2 regions of the Gemmata sp. SH-PL17 genome follow, and region 1 is predicted to be linked to the other one. Evidence: riboswitches for the same ligand, from Rfam matches in the RefSeq annotation. Region 1 holds a riboswitch; the other holds the start of a gene.

Region 1 (4,763 bases):
GACCGTCACACCCGACGAAACGCTGACGCTCGACCGGCTCAACAGTCGCGCATCGCTCTTGGATCAGCTCGATTCCGCGCGCCGCACGTTCGATGCGAAGACCACTGACACGCCGTTCGATCGCCACCGGGCACTGGCTCGCGCGGTGCTTACATCCGGCAAGCTCCAAAGCGCCCTCGACGTGCAGAGCGAATCCCCGAAACTGCGTGAGCGCTACGGGATGACGCTGTTCGGCCAATCGTGTCTCGCGGCCCGGCGGTTGCTCGAAGCCGGTGGGAAGTTTGTTACCGTGTGCTGGGACGAATACGGGCTGGTGAACACCGGCTGGGACACGCACGTATATCAGGAGTCCCGCTTGAAGGACGAACTCGGGCCGGGGCTGGATGGTGCGTTTTCGGCGCTGCTGGAAGACCTCGATGCGCGAGGAATGCTGGCGGACACGGCCATTGTGGTCATGAGCGAACACGGACGCACCCCGCGGGTGCAGAACGTGGCCGGCGCCGGGCGCGATCACTGGTCGCGTGCGTACTCGGCGATGTTTGCAGGGGCCGGGTTCGCGAAGGGGCGTGTGGTTGGGCGCACGGACCGCATTGCGGGCGACGTGGCCGAAACGCCGTTCTCGCCGAAAGATGTGGTCGCGACGCTGTTCCACTTACTCGGCATTGACCCTCAAGCCGAGATCCACGACCGGCTCGGCCGTCCGTACCCGATCGGGGGAAATGGTCGCGTGCGGTCCGAACTACTTGCATAGATGTAGTTTGCAATGCCGCGGCGTATTCGGAAGGGCGGCGGATTGTTATTCAGCTCGATGTCCGATTCTGCTGCCCTTGTTACGGTTTTGCTGTTGCTTCTAATTCACTTGTCGGGTAGATTCTGGATGTCCGTTGGTTTTGTGTGAAACCGATGTTCTCCCACACCTTCATACGCCGTTGCGGGTGGGTTATCGCGCTGATCGCGGTTACCTTCCTGTCTCCGAACCGGGCTTCGGCCGGGTGTAGCGGGCATTCGTCGTGGGGTTTCTCACCGCTCCTCGAATCTGAACAGTTTTCGCCACAATCTGGATCGACCGAACAACGCAACTCGATGCCGAAGCCTTGCCAGGGGCCGAACTGCTCCGGTAAGCCGTTGCGCGATTCGGTGCCCGTACCGCCGGTGCCTACCGTACCGGTACCCGTAAAAGATCAAGTGCTCCGACTTGCCTCGCTGAGTGCCGAGGAGCCGGGGCGATTACTCGCTTACGATTCCACATCTCCTCGCCCGATACTTCGGGCCTCGTCTATCTTCCACCCGCCACGGCTCGGTTAATTCCGTCAACGCGCCCTCGCTGCGCACTGTGCCAACGAAAGAAGGCACCAGTCCCGCGTTGCGAAGGTTTGTTTTTGACGGCACATTCGTTCTTTCAATCAGCGCCAGAAACAACGTTATTGGGTGCTCGAAATCGGAGAGGTAACCGCCTCATCGCACTCGTAGCAGTCGCGCCGATTCGGGCCTGATACTTCCGCACAACACGACCTCGTGGGTTCGGTGAGCCGAACTACGCGGTTATTTCACACAATCTGATATGACCTCGAACACGAAAACGAAAGAAGAACGCCAAGCCCTGGGCCTCTGCCGTTTCTGCGACGCCCCCCAAGTTCCCGGCTCGGTGCTGTGCCAACCGCACCGCGAGCGGGAACGCGAACGCGAACGGGCGAAATACGCCGAGCGCAAGGCCAGCCGGGTGTGCATCATCGCCGGGTGCGGCCAACAAGCGGTGAGCGGCTTCATCCGCTGCACCGGGTGCCACGCCAAGTACACCGCCTACCAGTGCGAGTACAAGCGTGAAGCCCGTCGGCGCCAGCGCGAAGCCGTCCGCGCGAGGCGGGCCGAACAGTTCGGCTGCACCGCGACCGCGTGCTAATCCCGTTTGGTGGCGGCCGGCTGATGCCGGCCGTTATTCTTTGGGCCGATGTGCCCGGGCCGACAGCTCGACTGATCGCAGTTGCTTTTTTGAATCCTGTCGACCCTGTTAATCCTGTCAAAAACTCTTCGCTATTCTCACCGGTCGGCTAACTTCGGCAGTTCGTCTGGTATTGGCGTTCACTTCGATCGATCCGGCGCAACCGCGCCGAAAACTGACATCGATCCCACACTACTCGGGGATTAACTTCATTACCCCAAAACACATTGGCCGATACACGCTTCCTGTCGTCGGTTCGGCTCGCTTCGTGCGGGCCGATGAAAAGGGAACCCGGTGCGAATCCGGGACTGCCCCCGCAGCGGTATGCAGGAACAAACGCCGTCACACGCACTGACCCGCGTCGGGTTGGGAAGCGACGGTTAGTAGGTGTGCGGTGAGCCGCACGCGCCTGCGAGTCCGAAGACCTGCCGTGCGACCGCGCGAACCAAAAATCGCGCGACATAACCGTGCTTTCGTGGGGAAGGCAGCGGGCGGCTGGTCCGCGCCCGCATGCGCGTTCCTCTCTGCCTTCGCTCACTCCCCGCGCTTTATTGCGTTCATCCGGGAGAGAGCGACGTGACCACTTCCACCATCGATCGCGCTGTAGCGCCACCGCCCGTCAGTCCCTCTCGGTTCCTTGGCCCCCAAGCAATCATGAAGGTTCGCAAGCGCAACGGCGCGCTCGAAGATGTCAACGTGAACAAGATCGTCCGCGCCGTGCAGAGGTGTGCGGGCGGACTGCCGACCGTCGACCCGATGCGCGTGGCCGTGAAGACGATCGGCGGGCTTTACGACGGCGCGACCACCGCGGAGCTCGACCGGCTCTCGATCCAGACGGCGGCCTGTCTCATCGCGGAGGAGCCGGAGTATTCGCGGCTCGCGGCGCGGTTGCTCTCGACGTACATCGACAAAGAAGTCACGAACCAGGACGTTCATTCGTTCTCGCAGTCGATCGCGGCTGGATACCGGCACGGATTGGTGGCCGAGGGGACGTTCGCGTTCGTATCGGCCAACGCCCGCAAGCTCAACGCCGCGGCGGGGGAACAACAACCGGACCTGTTTGAATACTTCGGGCTGCGAACCGTTTACGATCGCTACCTGCTCCGGCACCCCGAAACGCGGCACGTCATCGAGACGCCCGCGTTCTTCTTTCTGCGTGTCGCGTGTGGTCTGGCGGATTTCGCCGCGGACGCGATCGAACTGTTCCGGCTCATGGCCGCGCACCGCTACCTCCCGAGCACGCCGACCCTGTTCAACTCCGGCACCGCGCGCCCGCAAATGTCGTCGTGCTACCTGCTCGACTCGCCTACCGACGACCTCGAAGCGATTTACGACCGCTACGCCGACGTCGCGAAGCTCTCGAAGTTCGCGGGCGGGATCGGGCTGGCGTACCACCGGATTCGCTCACGCGGGTCGCTAATTCGCGGCACGAACGGGCACAGCAATGGGATCGTTCCGTGGCTCAAGACGCTCGATTCGTCCGTGGCCGCGGTCAACCAGGGCGGCAAGCGCAAGGGGGCGTGCTGCGTGTACCTGGAGTCGTGGCACGCGGACGTGGAAGAGTTCCTGGAGTTGCGCGACAACACCGGCGACCCGGCCCGGCGCACGTACAACCTGAACCTCGCGAACTGGGTGCCGGACCTCTTCATGCGGCGTGTGGAATCGGGCGAGGAGTGGTCGCTGTTCGACCCGAAGGTGGTTCCGCACCTGACCGACTTGTTCGGTGAAGCATTCGACGCGGCCTACGTGGAAGCCGAGCGACGCGGTCTCGCGGCGAAGTGCGTGCCGGCCCGTGATTTGTACGCTCGGATGATGAAAACGCTGGCCGAAACCGGCAACGGGTGGATGACCTTCAAGGACGCCTGCAACCGCACCTGCAATCAGACCGCCGCGGACGGGACCGTCGTTCACAGCTCGAACCTCTGCACCGAGATCGTCGAGGTGACATCGACCGGTGAAACCGCGGTCTGCAATCTCGGCTCCGTGAACCTTGCCCGCCACGTTACGGCCGACGGCTTCGACTTCGATGCACTCGCCGAGACGGTGCGGATCGCGGTGCGGTTCCTCGATCGCGTTATTGACGTGAACTTCTACCCGACATCGGCCGCGGCTGCGTCGAACGCGCGCTGGCGCCCGGTCGGGCTGGGGGTGATGGGACTTCAGGACGTGTTCTTCAAACTGAAGCTCCCGTTCGATGCGCCCGCGGCCCGCGACCTCTCGCGCCGCATTCAGGAAGAGATCTACTACCACGCGCTGGCGACCTCCTGCGACCTCGCGGAAGCACGCGGCGCGCACCCGTCGTTCGCCGAAACGCGGGCCGCGACCGGCACGCTCCAGTTCGATATGTGGGGCGTCACGCCGACCGAGCCCGCGCGGTGGGACGCGCTCCGTGCTCGTATTCGCGCACACGGCTTGCGGAACTCGCTCTTGGTGGCCATCGCACCCACTGCCACAATTGCTTCGATCGTCGGTGCTTACGAGTGCATCGAACCGCAGGTGTCGAACCTCTTCAAACGCGAAACGCTCTCGGGCGAGTTCCTCCAGGTGAACCGTTACCTCGTGAATGACCTCAAGTCACTCGGGCTGTGGAACGACGCGGTGCGGGCGAAGATCAAACTCGCCGACGGCTCGGTGCAGGGCCTCGACGAACTACCCGGACACCTTCGCGCGGTGTATCGCACGGCGTGGGAAGTGCCGATGCGGGCGCTCATCGACATGGCCGCTGATCGCGGGCCGTTCATCGATCAGAGCCAGTCGCTCAATCTGTTCCTGGAAAGCCCGACGATCGGCAAGATGTCGTCGATGTACATGCACGCCTGGAAGC
Region 2 (4,763 bases), 500 kb from region 1:
CCACCACCGCCACCGAAGCCGCCCACGAACGTGTACTCTTCCGCGCCGTCGGTCGAGAGTTGCGTCGCCTTGTCTTCGGGCTGCCCCTCGTCGCAGAGGTAGAGGTTGTACTTCAGCAGGAACACGTACTTCTTCTTGTCCGGCGAGTAGTTCTTGTACGAGGACGCCGGATCGGTCGGGTTCTTGGGCTGGTTTTCACCCATCCCGCCCGTCCCGCCGCCCATGTCGTCCTTCTTCTGCTCGGTCTCGCCCTCGCGCAACCGGCGGAGCATCTCGTTCACGCGCTCGTCGCCGAGCTGCCCGCGCAGGCGCTCGATGGCTTCCGCGTTGAGGGGACCGTTCCCGGGCGCGGACGCCTTGCCGGTCGCTTTCAGTTTGTTCGCGCCCAGATCGTACTCGTACTGGCTCTCACCGAACGCGAAGGTGAACTTCTTCCCGTCCGCCGCGACAACGACGCGGTCCAGCCGGAGCGTGTCGCCGTCGAGCGGCTTCTTCGACGCTTCCGAGAGCGCCGCGGCCAAGACCACGTGATCGAACAGCGGCACCTTTTCCTTCTTCGTGGGGTCGACGCGCCAGTACCGGTTCCCGGTCGCGGTGCGGGCCGCGTACCAGAACGTGTCCGTCTTGCCGATCCACTGCGGCGCGACGGACGCTTCTTGAACGTTGCGCGTCACGAAGTCGCGATCGAACTTTTGAGCGAGGGGGTAATTCGCCCCGGTGATCCGCTCTTGAGCGGAAACGAGGGGAGCTAGCGCGATCACAACGATCGCGACGACCGCGTGGCAGCGAGTCATGGCGGGGTGCCCTGGTGATGAAGATGCCGTTTAGCCAGATTATCTAGATTCGCATGAAAGTGCAAACTGATAGCAGGAAAGCAGTTAGCCGCCGCAATATCTGAGAAATATATGAGTTGAACCAGATGGCGTAGGTGAACCCCGCCCGCAAGGGCGGTGGGTACCTCGCCCTTGTGCATCCACCCGCTGCCCTTGTGCTCCACCCGCCGCCCTTGCGGGCGGGATTCACCTGCCCCTTGTGCTCCACCCGCCGCCCTTGCGGGCGGGGTTCACCAATCGCTCGGTGCTATCGGCCACCCACCTCCACGCTCAATGGCCCTCATAAAGCAACGATACTAGCGATCAATTCAATTTCACCAATTACATCGATTTAATCAACAAGTTAAATCATATCAATCACGTCCCCTGGGTTCTCAATGCCGCGGCCAATTCCCTATCGGAAGATGTGTCTATACGGGGAACAATAACGTTTGAAATTCCATCCCGATATTCCCGGCCCGAGTTCCCGCGCTCGCGATTCAGGAGCCGTCATGGTTAGGGGTTCGCGCGCCTTCGCGCCCACGTTGCGTTTCCCGTTACACGTGGAAGCACTGGAGGCCCGGTGGGTGCCAACGGCCTACACTCTGACACCGGTCGTTCCGGTCGTTGACGCAGCTATGGCGGCCCGGTTGTCGGCGGTGATCCAGCGCGGGGCGGCCGCCGGGAACCAGACGAACGTCTTCACGCGGGCCGGCGACAGCATCACGTTCTCGAACAACTTCCTCATCCCGCTCGCAACGCCCTCTATGGGGGTCGACCTCGCCGGGGACGGCTCGCTCAACGACACGCTCGCCTACTTCCGCGCCGGCCAGATCGGGGGATCGAACTCCTTCGCGCACCCGAGCGTCGCGGCCGTGAGCGGGTACAAGTCCGCGGACGTACTCGGGCTGTTGCCCAGCGAACTCGCGGTCAGCAGGCCCGCGTTCGTCCTCGTCATGGTCGGGACGAACGACGTCGCCGCGGGCGTGCCGCTCGACACGTTCCGGCAGAACCTGACGCGGATCGCCGAGACCGCACTGAACATGGGCGTGGTCCCCGTCCTCAGCACGATTCCGAACAGCAAGTTCTCGGCCGAACTGGAACGGCTACAACCGAGTTACAACCAGGTCATCGAAGACGTCAGCGAAGCCCTCCGGGTGCCGCTCTGGAACTACTGGCGGGCGCTCCAGCAGCTCCCCAATTTGGGGATCAGCGCGGACGGCGTTCACCCCAGCGTGTCCCCAACAGGTGGAGGCGATTTGACCGAGAAGGGACTTCAGTTCGGCTACAACGTCCGCAATCTCACCGCGCTCCAGACGCTCGATAAATTGCGGCGCGTTCTGATCTCGGGCCAGTCGCCCGACTTACCGAGCGACAATCAATCGTGGGCGCCGCTCACGAATGCCCTCGCCGTGGCCGCGGGAGACACAACCGGCTTTCAGGTCGAAGTGATCGACACGACCACGCGGCGCACGCTGTTCCGTTTCGATCCGTTCCCCGGGTTCGACGGAACCGTCCGCGTCGCGCTGGCGGACGTGAACCACGACGGCGTACCGGATCTCATCGCGTCGGTCGGCCCCGCTGGGCCGCCACACGTCAAGGTGTTCGACGGCCAAACGGGATCACTGATCGCGAGCTTCTACGCCTTCGACGCCGGTTTAACGACGGGTCTGAGCCTCGCAACTGGTGACGTGAACCGCGACGGCGCGGCCGACATCATCGTGTGCCCGGAAGCCAACGCCCCCGCACACGTAAAAGTATTCAGTGCATCCGGTGAGTTACTGGATAGCTTCCTCGCGTTCCCGTCGGCGTTTACGGGCGGCGGGCGCGTCGCGAGCGGGGACGTGAACCGGGACGGCGCGGCCGACATCATCGTCACGGCCGGGACCGGCGGGCAGGGACACGTCATGGTGTTTTCGGGAACGGATCTCGGGCTGTTGGCCAGTTTCTTCGCATTCGGCCCCGCGTTCGCGGGGGCGCTATCCGTAACCGCGGGCGACTTCGACGGCGACGGAGCCGCGGAAGTCGCCGTGGCCCCTTCGACTGCCGGGTACGATCCGCACGTAAAAGTGCTCCGCCCGCTGACGGAAGAGGTTGTGAGTAGCTTCTACGCTTACGATCCCGGGTTCCGTGGGGGCGTGCAACTCGCCACGACCGGCCGCAACGGGCACCGCGCGCTGGTTACCGCCACAAACACCGCGGCCGCAACAGACATTCGGATTCTCGATGCTCCTTCAAACGGCGTGTTGGATGCGTTCTTCGTATACGAAACTGGTTTCCGCTTCGGTGCGTCGCTCGGAGGGTAGTACCGAAGCGTGCGGATTACGTGTCTTCTGTAGCCGGCCTCACGAGCCCGAATTTCAATCGTCACAGGTAGTGTCGTTTGCGGATGATGCGTGCGGCGTTGGTGACGAGCTTACGACATTGCTCGCGATGAACGCGAACGGAAGAACGCCCCTAAAGGCCCGTGCCTCACAGGTTGTGGACGCTCCACCGCTCGCGGCATAAGCCAGTTGCGTCTCGACAGGTTCGCGCCGCCATCAGGCGGCGCGACGAAGAGGGAAGCCGGTGCGAATCCGGCGCAGGGCCGCTGCTGTGTTCGGCCAGGGTTCTCGGGCACTCGCCACTGTGACCATAGGTCACGGGAAGGCGCCCGCAACCCGTTACGAGCCGTGAGCCAGAAGACCTGCCTGTCGTTCATTGTTCGGTGCCTCGGAACCAGGCGACCGGGCCGACGGGCTTTTCGTTCGCGTGCATCCCCGTCCGCTCGTTTCCGGTCTCCGCAGGCACCCCCTTCCGCCCGTCCCGGCGAAGAGGAGCCGATCTGTGTCTCGCGAAGAATCGTTTAGTCCTTCGTCTCGTTCCTGGCTGCCGCGCGTTGCGGTGCTATCTGTTGTCATCGCGCTCGCGGCGGTTGTCCGGGTTGTGCCCCACCCACTGAACTTCACGCCAATCGGGGCAATGGCGATCTTCAGCGGGGCGTACTTCACGGATCGACGGGCCGCGTTGGTGGTCCCGCTGGTTGCTCTCTTCGTTGGTGATCTCTTCACCAGTTTGCACGTCCTGATCCCGGTCGTGTACGCCAGTTTTGCCCTGAACGTGCTGATCGCCCGGTGGCTGCGTTCTCATCGCACGGTTGTGGCAACGGCGACCGTAACGCTACTCGGCGCGCTCCAGTTCTTCATCGTCACCAACTTCGCGTGTTGGATCGCCTTCTACCCGCACACGGCCGAAGGTTTGCGTGAGTGCTACATCGCCGCCCTCCCGTACTTCCGGAACACGCTCCTCGGGGACACGGTGTTCGTTGGTCTCTTGTTCGGCGGATGGGCCGTCGCGGAACGCGCGTTCCCAGTGCTGCGCGAACCGGCACCGGCCACCGCGACAGTTTGAGCACTGGAGGCAGTCATGCGGATCGTGTCTCTGTTACCGAGTTCGACCGAGATCATCTGCCAACTCGGTCTGGGTGACGCACTCGTGGGCGTAACGCACGAGTGCGACTACCCGCCGTTCGTGGCGGACTTGCCGAAGGTCACGCGCACGCTGATCCCGCACGACGCCTCCAGTCGCGAAATCGATGAGCTGGTACGGGAGCGCCTGAAAACCCAGCGTGCCCTGTACACACTCGATCTGCCCACACTGGAGCGCCTGCGCCCCGACCTGATCGTCACGCAGGCGCTATGTGATGTGTGTGCCGTGGCCGAAGCCGAGGTCACGGCTGCAGCCTGCGCACTGCCCGGGCGCCCGCGCGTCGTCAACCTCGAGCCGACGTCACTCGACGAGGTGCTCACGACGCTCCGTATGGTCGCAGACACCGCGGGCGTGTCGGATCGGGCCGATGCCGTCATCGGCGCGTTGCAGCAGCGCATCGATTCCGTTGCCGCGCGCTCGATGCGCGTAACGGAGCGTCCGCGCGTGGTCGTTTTGGAATGGCTCGACCCGCCGTTCAGTTGC

What was found. A riboswitch is a leader RNA that binds a small molecule or an ion and turns the genes downstream of it on or off. The one in region 1 is predicted to bind cobalamin.
Region 2: another riboswitch for cobalamin. It lies ahead of VT84_RS26260 (DUF6580 family putative transport protein); the one in region 1 lies ahead of VT84_RS24275 (ribonucleoside-diphosphate reductase subunit alpha).

The regions. Positions count from the first base shown of each region.
Region 1 is NZ_CP011271.1:5,884,380-5,889,142, reverse strand. Features, by position in the region: gene VT84_RS24285 (DUF1501 domain-containing protein) at 1-751, shown strand, start outside; gene VT84_RS24280 (hypothetical protein) at 1,562-1,900, shown strand; cobalamin riboswitch at 2,180-2,387, shown strand; gene VT84_RS24275 (ribonucleoside-diphosphate reductase subunit alpha) at 2,594-4,763, shown strand, end outside.
Region 2 is NZ_CP011271.1:6,384,461-6,389,223, forward strand. Features, by position in the region: gene VT84_RS26250 (S9 family peptidase) at 1-794, opposite strand, end outside; gene VT84_RS26255 (GDSL-type esterase/lipase family protein) at 1,325-3,118, shown strand; cobalamin riboswitch at 3,321-3,521, shown strand; gene VT84_RS26260 (DUF6580 family putative transport protein) at 3,639-4,202, shown strand; gene VT84_RS26265 (cobalamin-binding protein) at 4,218-4,763, shown strand, end outside.